Regions from separate parts of the Nocardia sp. NPDC052254 genome, predicted to be linked through region 3. Evidence: riboswitches for the same ligand, from Rfam matches in the RefSeq annotation. Region 3 holds a riboswitch; each other region holds the start of a gene.
The links. Region 3 has a riboswitch for S-adenosylmethionine ahead of AB0L57_RS00295 (GNAT family N-acetyltransferase). Riboswitches for the same ligand answer to the same signal wherever they lie in the genome.
Positions count from the first base shown of each region.

Region 1: it holds a riboswitch for S-adenosylmethionine, as region 3 does, so the genes downstream of both, AB0L57_RS05100 (aminotransferase class V-fold PLP-dependent enzyme) here and AB0L57_RS00295 (GNAT family N-acetyltransferase) in region 3, are expected to answer to the same signal.
Region 2: it holds a riboswitch for S-adenosylmethionine, as region 3 does, so the genes downstream of both, AB0L57_RS08740 (rhodanese-like domain-containing protein) here and AB0L57_RS00295 (GNAT family N-acetyltransferase) in region 3, are expected to answer to the same signal.

Region 1 is NZ_JBFAUW010000002.1:30,529-35,796, reverse strand. It holds gene AB0L57_RS05120 (SDR family oxidoreductase) at 1-19, opposite strand, end outside; gene AB0L57_RS05115 (TetR family transcriptional regulator) at 120-734, shown strand; gene AB0L57_RS05110 (DUF2752 domain-containing protein) at 774-1,226, shown strand; gene AB0L57_RS05105 (hypothetical protein) at 1,244-1,447, shown strand; gene AB0L57_RS05100 (aminotransferase class V-fold PLP-dependent enzyme) at 1,432-2,874, opposite strand; SAM riboswitch class IV at 2,923-3,037, opposite strand; gene AB0L57_RS05095 (flavin reductase family protein) at 3,146-3,610, opposite strand; gene AB0L57_RS05090 (crotonase/enoyl-CoA hydratase family protein) at 3,781-4,602, shown strand; gene ppa (inorganic diphosphatase) at 4,663-5,154, opposite strand.
Region 2 is NZ_JBFAUW010000002.1:837,705-842,972, forward strand. It holds gene AB0L57_RS08725 (amidohydrolase family protein) at 1-798, opposite strand, end outside; gene AB0L57_RS08730 (FAD-dependent oxidoreductase) at 850-2,256, opposite strand; gene AB0L57_RS08735 (hypothetical protein) at 2,533-2,991, shown strand; SAM riboswitch class IV at 3,046-3,159, shown strand; gene AB0L57_RS08740 (rhodanese-like domain-containing protein) at 3,178-3,600, shown strand; gene AB0L57_RS08745 (O-succinylhomoserine sulfhydrylase) at 3,716-4,930, shown strand; gene AB0L57_RS08750 (HAD-IIA family hydrolase) at 4,971-5,268, opposite strand, start outside.
Region 3 is NZ_JBFAUW010000001.1:59,561-64,828, forward strand. It holds gene AB0L57_RS00285 (ABC transporter permease) at 1-268, opposite strand, end outside; gene AB0L57_RS00290 (ABC transporter substrate-binding protein) at 274-1,878, opposite strand; partial or broken gene AB0L57_RS00295 (GNAT family N-acetyltransferase) at 2,143-2,547, opposite strand; SAM riboswitch class I at 2,555-2,644, opposite strand; gene AB0L57_RS00300 (rhomboid-like protein) at 2,733-3,419, opposite strand; gene AB0L57_RS00305 (Ig-like domain-containing protein) at 3,690-4,886, shown strand; gene AB0L57_RS00310 (META domain-containing protein) at 4,909-5,268, shown strand, end outside.

The DNA.
Region 1 (5,268 bases), on a different contig from region 3:
GGAACTTGTCCAGGATCATCACGAAGTCCTCTCTGCTGTGGTCACTGCAGTGTTAAGAATTTGTTCTTAACTGTCAAGAGTCTCGACTCAAATCCCAGGTGGGGCTTATTGTGCACAGCGTGGAAGCGAGAAGTGCCCGAGAGCGATTGATGGCGGCGGGCGAACGGCTGATCGCCGAACGTGGATATCTGGTGCCGTTGCGGGATATCGCCGCGGCGGCGGGACAGCGCAACAACTCGGCGATCCCGTACCACTTCGGATCGCGGGACGGGCTCGTCGAGGCGGTGGTGGCGCAACGGCTGGCGACACTCGAGGTGCGCCGATTGGAGTTGCTGGCGCAGCGGCCCGCCCCCGACGATGTGCACGCGCTGCTGGACGCCCTGGTGATCCCGATGTTCGAACTGGGGGCCAGTGATGAGACATCCTGCTATGCAAGGTTTCTCGAACAGATCCGCACACACCCCGCGGTGTCGGACGCGGCCAATCTCGCCAGTGACGAGCGCACTTCGGTGCGGGTGATCGTGGGCGGACTGGACCACGCGTTGTCGGATCTGCCACCCCGCCTGCGCCACTGGCGGTTGCGCAGTCTCACCACGGTGCTGTTCTCACTGCTGGCAGATCACGAACGCGCGGTGGAGGCCGGGCGGGTGGGAGCAGACGATCGCGCGGCATGGGCCGAGATCATCGACATGATCGCCGGCACGCTCACCGCACCGGTGACCGCGCACCGGTGAGTGTGGCGGCTGCCGGTCGCCGCCGATTACCGTGAGGTTGTGGACATCGCGCATCGGGCTCCCGCATCGCCGTCGGGATCGCGGACCGGTTGGCGGACGGCGGGAATGCCGGTGCTGGTCGCCGGGGCCGCGGCGGGTGCGGCGGTCCTGCTGCATTTCCGCGATCCGCATACGCACGGTTCCTACGGAATCTGCCCCTTCTACGCACTCACCGGTTGGTGGTGCCCGGGGTGCGGCGGCCTGCGGGCGATGCACAACCTCACCGAGGGTCGGCTGCTCGATGCCGTGCACAGCAATGTCTTCCTGCTACCGCTGCTGGTCACCGTGGTGTTCTGGTGGGGCCGGTGGGCGTTCGGCCGTTGGCGCGGACGGCCCGACGGGACCTTCCCGTTCACTGTCGGCCAGCGTGGGCAGTGGGTGCTGATCGGCGCCCTCGTGGTGTTCACCGTGGTACGCAACACACCCCTGGGCACCTGGCTGGCCCCTGCCTAGCCGGGCATGCTGAAGATATGGCCGAAGCGGAGACCACTGATTCGTTGAAGACACGAGTGCGCGCGAAAATGCTGCGCCAGCTGAACGAGGACGGTGCACCCGACCCCGAACAGGACGATCCGCGCCAGATCGCCATCGAAGAGGACCTCGAGGCGCTCGATTCCGTCACCGATGGCGATCCGCTGGTGGAGGAGCTGGCCGCGCGCTATCTGGTGCCCTGAGGATCTCGGACCGTGCAGGGCGCGGCGCCGGGTCGGGATTCGGTGAGACCCGCCCGGGTCTCCGGTAGCGCAGACCACTGCCCGTCGGCGCGGGTGTAATTCCAGCGGGCCCCGTCCCGGACCAGTCGATGCAGCGCGTCGATCAGGCGGTCCACATCGGCGACCGAGGTGCCCAGGCCGACACTGGCGCGGACCGCCCCGTCGACTCCCAGCCGCCGCAGCAGCGGATGTGCGCAGAATTTGCCGTCCCGCACACCGATGCCGTACTCCGCCGACAGATATGCCGCGATCCGGCCCGGCTCGAATCCGTCGATGGTGAACGCGACGATGCCGACACTGTCCGTGCTGTCGTCGAAGATGCGCAGAAACTCCAGTCCCGCAGTGGTTTCCAGACCGTCGCGCAGTCGCTGGATCAGGTGGTGCTCATGTTCGACCACTGCCTGTTCGTCGAGGTCCGCCAGGGTCTCGCAGGCCGCCGCGACCGCCGCCGCCCCCAGCACGTTCGGGGACCCCGCCTCGTGCCGCTGAGGTGCGCACGCCCAACGGACATCCTCGGTGGTCACGGTGGTGACCGCGCCGCCGCCGGCCAGATATGGCGGCGCCGCGTCGAGCCAATCGCGCCGGCCGACGAGCACGCCGGCACCGAACGGGGCGTAGAGCTTGTGCCCGGAGAAGGCGAGATAGTCGATTCCGGATGAACTCGCCTGCAGATCGATGCGCCGGTGCGGTGCCAGCTGCGCGGCGTCGACGAGGATCCGCGCTCCGCACTCGTGTGCGAGCGTCGTCAGTTCCGCCAGCGGCAGCACCTCGCCGGTCACATTCGAGGCGCCCGTAATCGCAAGCAGTGCAGCGGGTTCGGCGCGCAGTTCGGCCTCGATGCGGCGGAGCGTCTCGGCGATCGTGGTGGCGGCACGCACCACTCGGCGGCCGCCGCAGGTCCAGGGCAGGAAGTTCGCGTGGTGCTCGATGTCGAGGACCACGGTGTCGCCCGGGACGCAGGAGGCGAGCAGATTCAGCGAGTCGGTGGTGTTGCGGGTGAAGACGACGACCTGATCGGCGGCCGCGTGCACCGCACGGGCCACCGAATTGCGCGCGGCCTCATAGCAATCGGTGCTGATCCGCGAGGCGTAGCCGGCGCCGCGGTGCACGCTGGCGTAGTAGGGGAGCAGTTCGTTCACCCGGTCGGTGACCCGGGCCAGAGCCGGTGTGCTGGCGGCGTAGTCGAAATTGGCGTAGGTCGTGAATCCGCCCTGCACCAGGGGAACTCGGAGCTCACAGCCGGAGACGCGGGCGATCGGGTCGCCGGTTCGGCAGGCGCGGGTGGTGTTGCCGGAGCACCCGGATTCAGCCCGGTTATGGTGCGCGGCAACGGTTTCGGTGGCCGAATCGGCGTCGGGGACGGCAATGTCGGAGACAGCAGTACTCATCGGGACAATCCCTCGGTCCTGGGACTCCGGGAGTGCAACGATGATCGGAGTCCGCGCTTGCCGTGTTCGGTCGAACAAACGGCCAGGTCGTCACCCGGAGCACCCCACCGCGGAGGAGGGTTGCCGACCAGCGAGCCGGGGCTTGATGCTGGCACTCATGACCTGAGCCGAGACTGGCAGACGGCGTGGCGGATTGTCAAGCGCCGTGGCGGACGGAGGGTTGCCGCGTATTCGCGCCGGCGCGAATGCCCGCCTCCACAATCTTTGGGTGTCAGTCCAATCCGGCCGGGCGGTGATATGTGCCGTTGTAGTACAGCAGCGGGTTGCGCATCGGCTCGTCCGCGGTGTCGTCGTGTACCCGGGTCACCAGGCCGACCACCAGGGTGTGATCGCCGATGGGGATCAGCCGATGCACCGTGGCGCGTACCCAGATCGGTGTGTCGTGCAGGACCGGTTCACCGGTCTCGAGCGTCGACCACAACGCAGGATCGGTGAACCGGTGTTCGGCCGATCGCGAAAACCGTTGTGCCAGATGTTGTTGATGTTCGCCGAGAAAGTGGACCACTACGGAATCGGCCTGTGACATCGCATCGATCGACGAGGACCTGTGCGCGATGTTGAACGAGATGAGTGGCGGATCCAGCGACAGCGAGGCGAATGAGGTGGCGGTGAAACCCACCGGCCGATCCGGGCGGGCGAGGGTGACGATTGTCACGCCGGCCGGATAGTGCCGCATGGCGGATCGATACTGTGCCGCGGTGATGCCGTCATCGCTGGGGCCGAGATCTGCGACCTCGGCATCGGGTCGCTGGGAACTGCTCACGGTTCCAAACTACGTCCTGTGCCCCGTGACATATTCCGGACCGCTGCGCCCGAGCCTGCGAACTGCCCCGATACGCTGTAAGAATGACTGATTGGAAGGCTTTCGAGGTCGATCGCACCGGTGCTGTCGCGCGCGTGACGCTGACCGGGCCCGGCAAGGGCAATGCGATGGGACCGGACTTCTGGAGCGAACTGCCGCAGATCTTCGCCGAACTGGACGCGGACGCCGAGATCCGGGCGATCGTACTGACCGGATCGGGTAAGAACTTCTCCTATGGTCTGGATCTGCCGGCCATGAGCCCGACATTCGGCCCACTGCTGGGCGAGAAGGCCCTGGCCGCGCCGCGCACCGATTTCCTGCACGAGATCCGGCGCATGCAGGATTCGGTGACCGCGGTCGCGAACTGCCGCAAACCCGTCATCGCGGCGGTGTCCGGCTGGTGCGTCGGTGGTGGTCTGGATCTGATCGCCGCTGCCGACATCCGGCTGGCCAGTGCCGAGGCGAGCTTCAGTCTGCGCGAGGCGAAGGTCGCGATCGTGGCCGATATCGGTTCGCTGCATCGGCTGCCGGACATCATCGGCGAGGGGCATCTGCGCGAACTCGCCTTCACCGGCAAGGACATCGACGCGGCGCGAGCCGAGAAGATCGGCCTGATCAACGACGTCCACCCCGACCAGGAGGCGGTGCTGGCGGCCGCGCAGGAACTGGCCGAGGAGATCGCCGCGAACCCGCCACTGGTCGTGCAGGGCATCAAGGACGTCCTCGATCAGCCCAAGGCGGGCAAGATCGCCGACGGTCTGCGCTACGTTTCGGCGTGGAATGCGGCGTTCCTGCCCTCGGAAGATCTCACCGAGGCGATTCAGGCCGTGTTCGAGAAGCGCAGCCCGGTCTTCCGCGGCAAGTAGCGGCGGGCAATCGGCGGTCCCGCGACGGCGCTCGCGAAGACGAGCGCCGTCGGACGCCGATCAGTGCCCGCCCTGCTCCTGCAGTCGCTTGTACGCCTCGTCGGTGAGGGTCTCGGCCTTGGCGCGGTTGTCCCAGCCGTCGACCTTGACCCACTTTCCGGGCTCGAGATCCTTGTAGTGCTCGAAGAAGTGCTCGATGGCCTTGCGCTCGAATTCCGGGATGTCGTTCACATCCTGGATGTGGTCCCAGCGCTTGTCGCCGGCCGGAACCGCCACCAGCTTCTCGTCGCCGCCGGCCTCGTCGCTCATCAGCAGCACGCCCACCGGACGGGCCTCGACGATGACACCCGGGAACACCGATTCCGGCAGGAGCACCAGGCAGTCCAGCGGATCGCCGTCGGAGCCCAGGGTGTTCTCGATGTAGCCGTAGTCGGCCGGATAAACCATCGGGGTGTAGAGGTAGCGGTCCAGGCGCACCCGGCCGGTTTCGTGGTCGACCTCGTATTTGTTGCGCTGACCCTTGGGGATCTCGATGGTGACGTCGAACTCCACGTCATCTCCTTCGTCTGATGCGTATGCGTGCTGTGAGCCTGCCGACTCGCCAGCTCGTTCGGGGGAACGCCGGCGAGGTGAGGATAGTGTGGTCCGTGCGGCAGGGAGCGTCCG
Region 2 (5,268 bases), on a different contig from region 3:
GGTCGGCGATTCGATGCGCGGGATCGGCAGTGTGGGCGGCTGATCCTCGGCCGGGCGCGCCTTGACCGGCAGCCGGTAGCAGGCGCGCGCATTGTCCTCGAGCACCCGGTACATGTCGGGCCCGACCGCCCGGCCGATGGTCTCGACATCGGTGTCGCGGAACAGCCGGCCCGCGCGGTTACCCGGCAGATCCGATCCGAACATCAGCGCACCGGGATTGACCGCGTGCACCCGCCGCATCGCCGATTCCACATCCATCGAGATCCGGCCGAAGCCCGAGGCCTTCACCCGGGTGCCCCGATCGACCAGATTCAGCAGATACGGCAGGCATTCGTCGGACATGCCCATGTGGTCGATCGACAGCGCCGGCAGTTTGGAGATCACCGGTTCCAGCGATCCCAGCATCGAGCCGTCGATGTAGAGCTCGACATGCCAGCGTGCCAGTTCGTAGGCGCGCAGGGCCTGCATGGTCAGCGTGACGATGTCGACCGCGGCGCGCTTGAGGTTGAACCGGATGGCCCGCACCCCGGCACGATCCAGCGCGAGGATCTGCTCGTCGGTGACATCCGGGGGCAGATTGATCACCCCGACCCAGTTCGGACCGAGTTCGGCCAGTGCCGCGATCATGAAGGTGGAGTCGGCGCCCTGGAAGGACGCGCTCACCACCGCACCACCGTCGACATCGAAATTCGCCATGCGCTTGCGATAGTCGCCGATGGTGTACGGCTGCGGCAGGTAGCCCTGATTCTCGATCAGCGGATACCGCGGGTCGATGATGTGAACGTGTGAATCGAACACGTGATCAGCATGCCTCAGGTCGGTGACGAATGCGGATCGGGTGTGTGATGTTCACACCTTGTGCGGCTCGCTGGCGCGCAGCATGTCCTCGCGCTCGACGACCTTGACCCGCTCGCGGCCCTCCGGCTCGCCGAGGGCGCGCTCGTGCGCATCCAGGCGGTACCAGCCGGCCCAGGTGGTGAACGGGATGCCCTTCTCCTCCAGGAACTTCAGGATCGCCTCCGGATCGGGCTCGGCGGCGGGGGTGAAGGCGGCGGCATCGTCGAGCAGGCAGGCGATGGTCTCGTTCGCATCGCCCTTGGTGTGCCCGATCAGGCCGACCGGACCGCGCTTGATCCAGCCGGTGACATAGGTCTGCGGCAGGAAGCGCTGAGCGGGGTCCTCGGCGGAGTCGTCGGCGAGCACACGCCCGGCCTCGTTGGGGACGGTTCCGGCCTGATCGTCGAACGGCAGCGCCGGGATGTTCTGCGACAGGTAGCCCACGGCACGGTAGATCGCCTGGACGTCCCAGTCCCTGTGGGTGCCGGTGCCCTTGACGTTGCCGGTGCCGTCGAGGGTCGTGCGCTCGGTGCGCAGGCCCACCACCTTGCCGTCGGCGCCGAGCACCTCGGCGGGGGATTCGAAGAAGTGCAGGAACAGCTTGTGCGGACGGTCGCCGACATCGCGGATGGCCCACTGCTCGAGGGTGTTGCAGACCATGTCGACCTGCTTGGAGTGGCGGCGCGCGGCTTCCGACCCCTCGTCGTAGTCGATGTCCTCGGGCTCGACGATCACCTCGATGTTCGGCGAGTGATCGAGTTCGCGAAGCTCGAGCGGGGTGAACTTGGCCTGGGCGGGACCGCGGCGACCGAAGACGTGCACCTCGAGCGCCTTGTTGTTCTTCAGGCCCTCGTAGACGTTCGGCGGGATCTCGGTCGGCAGCAGCTCGTCACCGGTCTTGGCCAGCACACGGGCGACATCGAGCGCGACGTTGCCGACGCCGAGGACCGCGACCTTCTCCGCGTCCAGCGGCCAGCTGCGCGGCACATCCGGGTGACCGTCGTACCAGGACACGAAGTCCGCGGCGCCATAGCTGCCGTCGAGGTCGATACCGGGGACGCCGAGTGCGCGGTCGGCGTTCGCACCGGTGGAGAAGATCACCGCGTCATAGAAACGCCGCAGGTCCTCGAGGTCGATGTCGCTGCCGTAGTCGATGTTGCCGAGCAGGCGGACCTCAGGCTTGTCGAGCACCTTGTGCAGGGCGGTGATGATGCCCTTGATGCGGGGGTGGTCGGGGGCGACGCCGTAGCGGATCAGTCCGAAGGGCGCGGGCATCCGCTCGTAGAGATCGATGCTCGCCTCGACATCGGACTTCATCAGCGCGTCGGCGGCATAGATACCGGCCGGTCCGGCACCCACGATCGCGATGCGCAGGGGGCGGTCGATCGCGCCGCCATTCGTTCCAGCGTGTTCGGTCATTTCTACGCGCACCCTTTGGTCGAAAACACTCGTCTTTTTAATCTCAGCCGTCTTTCTTAGCTTAGGCTAAGTTGACGTGCGGGCCGGAATCTGCCCGGTTGGCTGTGGTGCCGGCGCTGCTTCGTTGCCGCGCCCGGAACCATCCGATCCGTGCACCGGATATGGCCGGAGTTCTGCCGATTCTATCGGTGGTGTACATCGCAGCTGTTCCCGGTGCCCGCCGAAAAACGCAGGCGTGATCTTCGACACTTCGGCCCGCCGGGGATGATCGACCCCATGAGCGACAGCGATCAGGAAACCCCGCGCGACGATCCGGCAATCCCGATCGATCAGCGTGAGGCCACGCGTTCGGCGATGCCGTTCCTGATCGCCGTGGTCATCGCCGGGATCGCGGTGATCGCTGTCGTCGTCCTCGCGCTCGCCCGCCCGGTCGAGAACAATGTCACAGATACCGATCGGGTCGCCGTGGCCGCGCGCAACTTCGCCACGGCCCGAAGCGATTCCGACGCCGACCGGCGCAAGACCACCGAATGCGCGAACTTCGACGAGAAGAAATCGCCGCTGGGTCCGGACTCGGTCGGCAAGAAGTACGAACTCGCCGGAGTCGATGCGGTGAAGATCGACGGCGACCACGCCACCGCCTCGGTGACCAGCCAGATCGATGGTCGCAAGAGCGTGGCGAACTGGAATTTCGTCCAGGAGAAGGGGGTCTGGCTGGTATGTGGCAATGCATGATTCCGACCGGTCGGCGTTTGACAATCTACCCTGTGACCAGGCATTCTCGGTTCAGGTCATGAGTGCCAGCGCCAAGCCCCGGCTCGCTGGCCGGCAACCCTCCTCCGCGGTGGGGTGCTCCGGGTGACGACCAGGCCGTGGTCCGACCGGACACGGCAAGTGCGGATTCCGTAGGAGGTTCGACAAGTGAGCTACGCCGGTGACATCACGCCCGGGCAGGCGTGGGAGTTGTTGCGCGACAATGCCGATGCGGTGCTGGTGGATGTGCGCACCGAGGCCGAGTGGCGATTCGTCGGTGTACCGGACACCGCCGCGATCGAACGGCCGACGGCGCTGATCGAGTGGGTCGATTTCGGTGGGTCGCCCAATCCGGATTTCGTGGCCCAGCTGCAACAGCTGCTGGCCGATCGAGGCATCGACAGCGATGCCCCGGTGATCTTCCTGTGCCGTTCGGGCCAGCGCTCGATCGGAGCGGCCACCGCCGCCACCGCGGCCGGATTCGCGCCCTCCTACAACGTGCTGGAGGGTTTCGAGGGACCGCTGGACGCCGACGGTCATCGCGGCGGTGCGGGCTGGCGCGCGCTCGGGCTGCCCTGGCGGCAGTCGTGAGCGGCGTTTCCTCAGCTGCCGGCACCGCAGGAGAAGGCCCTGTGTGGCAATTGATTTCACGTAGTCGGGCGCTGTTCCCGGCGAGCCCGGTCCGCCGGGTCGATGGGAGGCATTCATGATCACCGGCGGTGCATTCGATCGTCCGCTACCCGAGGGTGTGGGCCCCGCGACACTGGGTGTGCGCGGCGGGGTGCGGCGCTCCGGATTCGAGGAGACCTCCGAGGCGCTGTATCTGTCCTCCGGATTCGTCTATGAGAGCGCGGAGGCGGCGGAGGCGGCCTTCACCGGCGATATCGAGCATTTCGTCTATTCGCGCTACGGCAATCCGACCGTCGCCATGTTCGAGGAGCGGATGCGGCTGCTCGAAGGCGCCGAAGCCTGCTTCGCGACCGCGAGCGGTATGTCGGCGGTGTTCACCGCACTGGCCGCACTGCTCGGACAGGGCGATCGGCTGGTCGCCGCGCGCAGCCTGTTCGGCTCCTGTTTCGTGGTGTGCAACGAGATCCTGCCGCGCTGGGGTGTGGAAACCGTCTTCGTCGACGGTGAGGATCTCGAGCAGTGGGAACAGGCGCTGTCGCAGCCGACGGCCGCCGTCTTCTTCGAGACGCCCTCGAACCCGATGCAGACCCTCGTCGATGTGCGCCGGGTGAGCGAGCTGGCCCATGCCGCCGGCGCGAAAGTGGTGCTGGACAACGTCTTCGCGACGCCGCTGCTGCAGCGCAGCCTCGATCTGGGCGCCGATGTGGTGGTGTATTCGGGCACCAAGCACATCGACGGTCAGGGCCGGGTGCTCGGCGGCGCGATCCTGGGCGACAGCGAATACATCAACGGCCCCGTCAAGAACCTGATGCGGCACACCGGTCCGGCGCTGAGCCCGTTCAATGCCTGGACCCTGCTCAAGGGCCTGGAGACCATGCCGCTGCGAGTGCGGCAGTCGACGCGGTCCGCACTGGCCGTCGCGCAGTTCCTGGAGCAGCATCCGGCGGTCGCGTGGACCAAGTACCCGTTCCTCACCTCGCATCCGCAGCACGAGCTGGCCACCTCGCAGATGTCGGGCGGCGGCACCGTGGTGACCTTCGAACTGGCCGCCGGTCCCGACGAGGGCAAGAAGCGGGCCTTCGAGGTGCTGAACCGGCTGCGCATCGTGGACATCTCCAACAATCTCGGCGATGCCAAGTCGCTGATCACCCATCCGGCCACCACCACCCATCGGGCGATGGGCCCGGAAGGCCGTGCGGCCGTTGGCCTCACCGACGGCGTGTTGCGCATCTCGATCGGCCTCGAGGACGTGGAGGATCTGCTCGGCGATCTGGAGCAGGCACTGGGCTGAGGCCCGGTTTCCGCGGTGTCTCGGTTCGGCGGCCGGTCGATCAGGCTGTGAAGGGATTCTCCGTGCGGCCCACCAGATCGGCGACCGAATCGAGCACCAGGGTCGGGCGATAGGGGAACTGTTCCATCGAGGTCCGGGTGGAGATGCCCGAGGTGACCAATACGGTCCGCATCCCCGCCTCGAGTCCGGCGATGACATCGGTGTCCATCCGGTCGCCGATCATCACCGCCGACTGTGAATGCGCGCCGATCCGCCGCAGCGCCGAACGCATCATCAGCGGATTCGGTTTGCCGACGTAATAGGGGTCTCGTCCGGTCGCGCGGGTGATGAGGGCGGCC
Region 3 (5,268 bases):
GTTGCCCGGTGTTCAGCGAGTGGCCGAGGTCGCCCCGCACGGCGTGGGTGAGCGCGGTCCAATACTGTTCCGGCACCGAGCGATCCAGCCCGTACCTGGCCTTCAACTCGGCGATCGCGGCCGGGTCGGGGACCGCGCCCGGATCCGCGTCGACGGCCATCTGTACCGGATCCGACGGCAGCAGGAACAGCACCGCGAAGGAGACGGTGAAGGCCGCCCACAGCACTCCGGCGGCCTGCAGGACGCGCACGATCACATACCGGGTCAGCGGATTCATCGGGTACTCAGCCAGGTGTCGTGGAACTGCAGCCGCGCCGAGGCCTCGAACCTCAGGTCGTGCACGGCGGCCGAGCGTCCGATCGCTTGCGACAGTTCGATGGTCGGCAGCCACAGCCCGTTGTCGATCACCGACCGCTGGGCCGCGGCGACGAGTGCGCCGCGCGCCGCCGGATCGGTGGTCGAGAGTTGGTCGGCGAGCGCTCGATCCAGTGCTGCGATGGGCTCGCGCTGGTTGAGATTCCGCTGGCCCCGGCCGAAGGTGGTGCGCAGGATGTCGCCGTCCGCGCGAGTGGTGTTGTAGTAGGTGGTGTCGAAATCTCCGGCATTCTGCCGCGCCGTGTATTCCCCCGCGGCCGCGAGTTCGAGCCGCAGATCCACCCCGATGGAGCGTAGTTGCTGCTGGACCAGTTCGAGCGTTGCCCGATTGGCGGCGAACGCGGTGCTGAACAGCACGCCGAACGACAGTCGACGCCCGTCCTTCACGCGGATACCGTCGCCGCCGGGCGCCCATCCGGCGTTGTCGAGGAGGTGGCGGGCCTGCTCCGGGTCGTAGCCGATCGAGTTCGAAAGATCCACGTATCCGGGCGTTTTCGAGGCGAGTGCTCCGGTCGCCGGCAGGAACTGTGGTCCCAGGACCGTATCCACCAGCTGTGTGCGGTCGATTCCGTGCAACAGGGCTTGGCGCACCGCGGCGTCCGACAGCGGTGCCCGGCTCAGATTCGGCTGCAGTCCGAACGGGACGCCCGGATTCGAGGCGAACTGCACCTCGGCGCCGGTCGCCTCGAGCTGCGGAACATCCTGTGGCAGTGCGTCACTGACGGCATCGAGCTGATTCGACGACAGGCTTCCGGTACGTACGCCGGCCTCGGGAACCACCGTGAATTCGATGCGATCCAGATACGCCTCACCAGGGTGTGCGAAGACCGCCGAACCCCATCGGTAACCGGGACGTCTGGCCAGGGTCGCGGAGATGTCCTGCCGGTATCCCGCGTAGACGAACGGGCCGCTGCCGATATCGTCGCCGAGGCAGCGCTGTTCGGCCGGTTTCGCCGTGGTGACATCGGCGAGAATGCCCAGCTGTGGCGTCGAGGACGCCTGCAGGAATTGGGCATTCGGCGCGTCGAAGCGAATGTCGGCGGTGAGGGGATCGATCACCGTGGTGCCCGCGTAGCCGGCCAGATAACTGGCCCCCAGCGGCGCTTTCGCCGTGGTGAGGGTGTGGGCGATGGCGTCGAAGTTCTTCTGCACGGAGGTGGCGGTCAGCGGCGTGCCGTCGCTGAAGGTGACATCCGGCCGTAGATGGAATGTGAAGCTCTTCGCGTCCGGGCTCACCTGCCAGCTGGTGGCCAGCCACGGTGTGATCTCGCCGGTCGCCGGGTTCTGATCGGTGAGCGAGTCCACGATCTGCCGAGTCACGTAGAGGGTCTGGTTGGTGCCGGCCTGGGCCGGGTCCGAGCAGGTCGGAGCCTGGGACAGTCCGTAACGCAGGGTGCCTCCCGGCTGCGGTGGACCGGCATCGCCACCGCCGGAGGCGGGTGTGCAGGCGGCGATCGCCAGCGTCGCGGTGACCGCGCTCGCCAGCGAGAGGATTCGTTTCATTCGGTGACTCCGAGAGGATCGATACGGCGGGCGGCCGGCGCCGCGACCCGGGCCGGTGGGTCGGCGTCGGCAGCAGGAATTTCAGGCGGGAACGGGCCCGCTGGGTATCGGCCGATACCGCAATCCGGAACGGGCCGGGCCGTACCCACCGTCGCGCCCGAACCGGCTGCGGCGCAGCGGTATTGCGGCCGAGCGTGTCGGGTACTTCTCGAACGCGTGCACGAGCGGTCCGGACGGCGACGACACCGCCGGCTCGAGGGCGGTGTATCCGGCGCGGCGGGACAGGGCGACCGCTTCCGGTTGCCGTGGGCCGGTGGTGAGGAGGATCCGGCGATAGCCGCGGCGCAGCGCCTCGGCCTCGAGTTCGGCGAGGACGAGACTCGCCAGCCCGCGGCGGCGGTGTTCGGGCGCGGTCCAGATGCGCTCGAGCTCGGCGGTCCGTTCGTCGTGGCGTCGGAACGCCCCGCCCGCGACGGGTTCGCCGTCCTCGACGACCACCAGCAGATCACCGTGCGGGGCCGCGAAATCGGCGGCCGGGTGGTTCACCAGATCCGCGTGCACCGCACCGGCGCTGCCGCCGTAGCGGCCGCTGTATTCGATGGCCAGTCCGGCGAGCAGCGGCGCGACCATCGGATCGTTCCGGTGGACGTGAAAAACGGTGCGTACCATGATATTTCCTCCATCGGTCCCGGCGGTAGCACCCACACCCCGCAGGGGGTTGCTGCGACGTCGGCGAGCCGGGTCTCTCGATCGCTCTGGATGGGCGGAATGTCACGCTAGGCGAATCTCGATGCGCGGTCAGCACTCTGGATCGGGCTGAATCCAATCCTTGTCGCGGACATCGCGCGGCGATGTCATGACCGATGTCGCACGGATCCGGCGATCGCGCGCAACGCGGCCACCGGATCCCATGGCCCCGGCCGACCTCGGGTCAGTGGATAGCAGGCGAACCCGAGCGTCATCGCGCTGAAATGGCCGATGTCGGTGAAGGTTCGGTTCGAGAACACCGGAATCGCGTAGAAGACGATCACCCCGACGAGATAGAGGTAGCGCCACGGCGACGCGATCCGGTACACCAGCACCGCCACCACACCCGCGAGGGCATAACTCACCCCGTAATCGAGAGTGTTCACCGCCGATGGCGGTGCGTACCCGTGACGGATGGCCCAGTAGAGCACGCCTTCGCTGATGTAGGTCGCGCCCACATGGGCGATCACCAGCACGATCAGCCAGCGCAGCGTTCCCAGCCAGCGCTCGGCCTGAGCGTGGAAGATGCTGTAGGTGACCGCGTACCCGAGCCAGCCGCCGCCCGCGAGCCAGAAGGCGCTGGTGACCAGCACCCGGAACGGATCCTCTCGCAGGTGGTGCAGATTGGTCGACCGGTTGCCGAGCAGGATCTGCGCGTCCTGCGGCGACAGGTGCCGCACCACCACGGTGGACACCAGCAGGATGGCCAGCCAGATGTAGGTCCCCGGCGCACTGCGCACATAGCGTCCGACCGTGACCGGCACGCTTTTCCATCGCAGGCCTGTTCTCGACATCGGATACCTTCCTGGCGATCCGCGGTTCACCCCAACTGTCGGCCGTCGCCGCGATCCCGGAATCACCCGGATGGGGTGAGACGGCCACACCGTGCGGAATGCCGCTAATCCGACAAAATGCCTGGTCCGGGAATGCCGGGCGCGCGAAGTCGGGCGCCGACACGTACTCTGCTGCTGCGGCGCGAAACCGGATTCGTGGTGTCCACTGGAGATGGTGGTTTCCGGTGGGCGCAGCGCATGCGTGGGTGGCGAGCAGAGGGCGGTGATGGCGTGCGTGGACGTCGATCTCTACTGGTGGTGTCGGCGATCATGGCGGCGATCGTCGTCGCGGCCACGGGTTGCGGAGACTCCGGCGGTGGTTCCTCGTCGGCACCGGGGGCCAAGGCCCCGGAATTCACCGCGCCGGCCACCATCGATGTGCCCGCGGCCGATCACGGACCGCTCAATCCGTCGGCGCCGATCGTGGTGAATTCCGCCGACGGGATGCTCACCGCGGTCACCGTCACCGATGCCGACGGCAAGCCCGTGAACGGCGCCTACGCCGCGGACCGGCACAGCTGGACCTCCAAGGACCCGCTCGGTTACGGGGTGAGCTATCGCGTCGCCGCCGAGGCGGTGGATCTGGCCCAGATCGCGACCGACAAGACCTTCACCGTGAACACGATCGACGCCGCGCACAAGGCCTACGCCAATGTGGTCCCGGCACCGGATGTGGTGGCCGACACCGGAATCGGGGTCGGCCAGCCGATGGTGTTCCAGTTCACCGCGCCGGTGTCGGACAAGGTGGAAGCACAGAAGCATCTGAAGATCTCGGTCACGCCGGAGCAGCCGGGCGCCTGGTACTGGGTCGACGACAAGGATGTGCACTTCCGCCCGGCGCAGTACTGGCAGCCGGGCACCAGGATCCACATCGAGGCCGACGTCTTCGGTGTCGATCTCGGCGGCGGGGTCTTCGGCGCGGAGAACAACAGTGCCGACTACACCGTGCACGACGCCTGGGTCGCGAAGGCGGACGGTGCTACCGAACAGTTGACGATCTTCCGCAACGGCGCGCAGGTGAACCAGATGCCGATGAGTCTCGGTTCCCCCGGATTCCCGTCCCACGAGGGACCGCACGTGATTTCGGAGAAGTCGCCCTCGATCGTCATGGACTCCTGTACCTACGGTGTGTGCCAGGGCCAGGCCGGTTACTACCGGGAAACGGTCGATCTGGACGAGCGCATATCCAACGACGGTGAGTTCGTGCACTCGGCACCGTGGTCGGTCGGGCAGCAAGGATCCAGCAATGTCTCACACGGCTGCGTGAATCTGGCGCCGGACAACGCCCAGTGGTTCTTCGACCACTTCGGGATCGGCGACGTCGTCGAGATCACCAACTCCGGTGGCCCCACGCTGCCGGTCTGGGACACCTACGGTGACTGGGAGGTGCCGTGGGACGTCTGGCAGGCGGGTAACGCGACCAGCTGACCGGCATCGCTACCATCGAGGAATGGTGGCCAAGAGTGTACGAATCGTTCCGTTGCTGGCCCTGCTGGCCACGGGTGCCGCCTGCTCGGCGGGGACCGACGCCGCGGCACCGGACTCCGGATCGGCGTCACCGGTGGGGCACAGCTATGAATCGACCACGGTCGAGGGGCCGCAGATCCCCGGCGCCGGGCCTCTACGGCTCACCTTCGGCGAACCCGACCGCATCAGCGCGAACGCCGGCTGCAACACCCTGATGGGCACGGCCGACCTGTCCGGCGGCATCATGCGCACCGGCCCGTTCGCGAGCACCCGGATGGCGTGTCTGGGCGATCGTGCGGGCGCCGACGACTGGGCGACGGCGCTGCTGCAGGCGAAGCCGTCG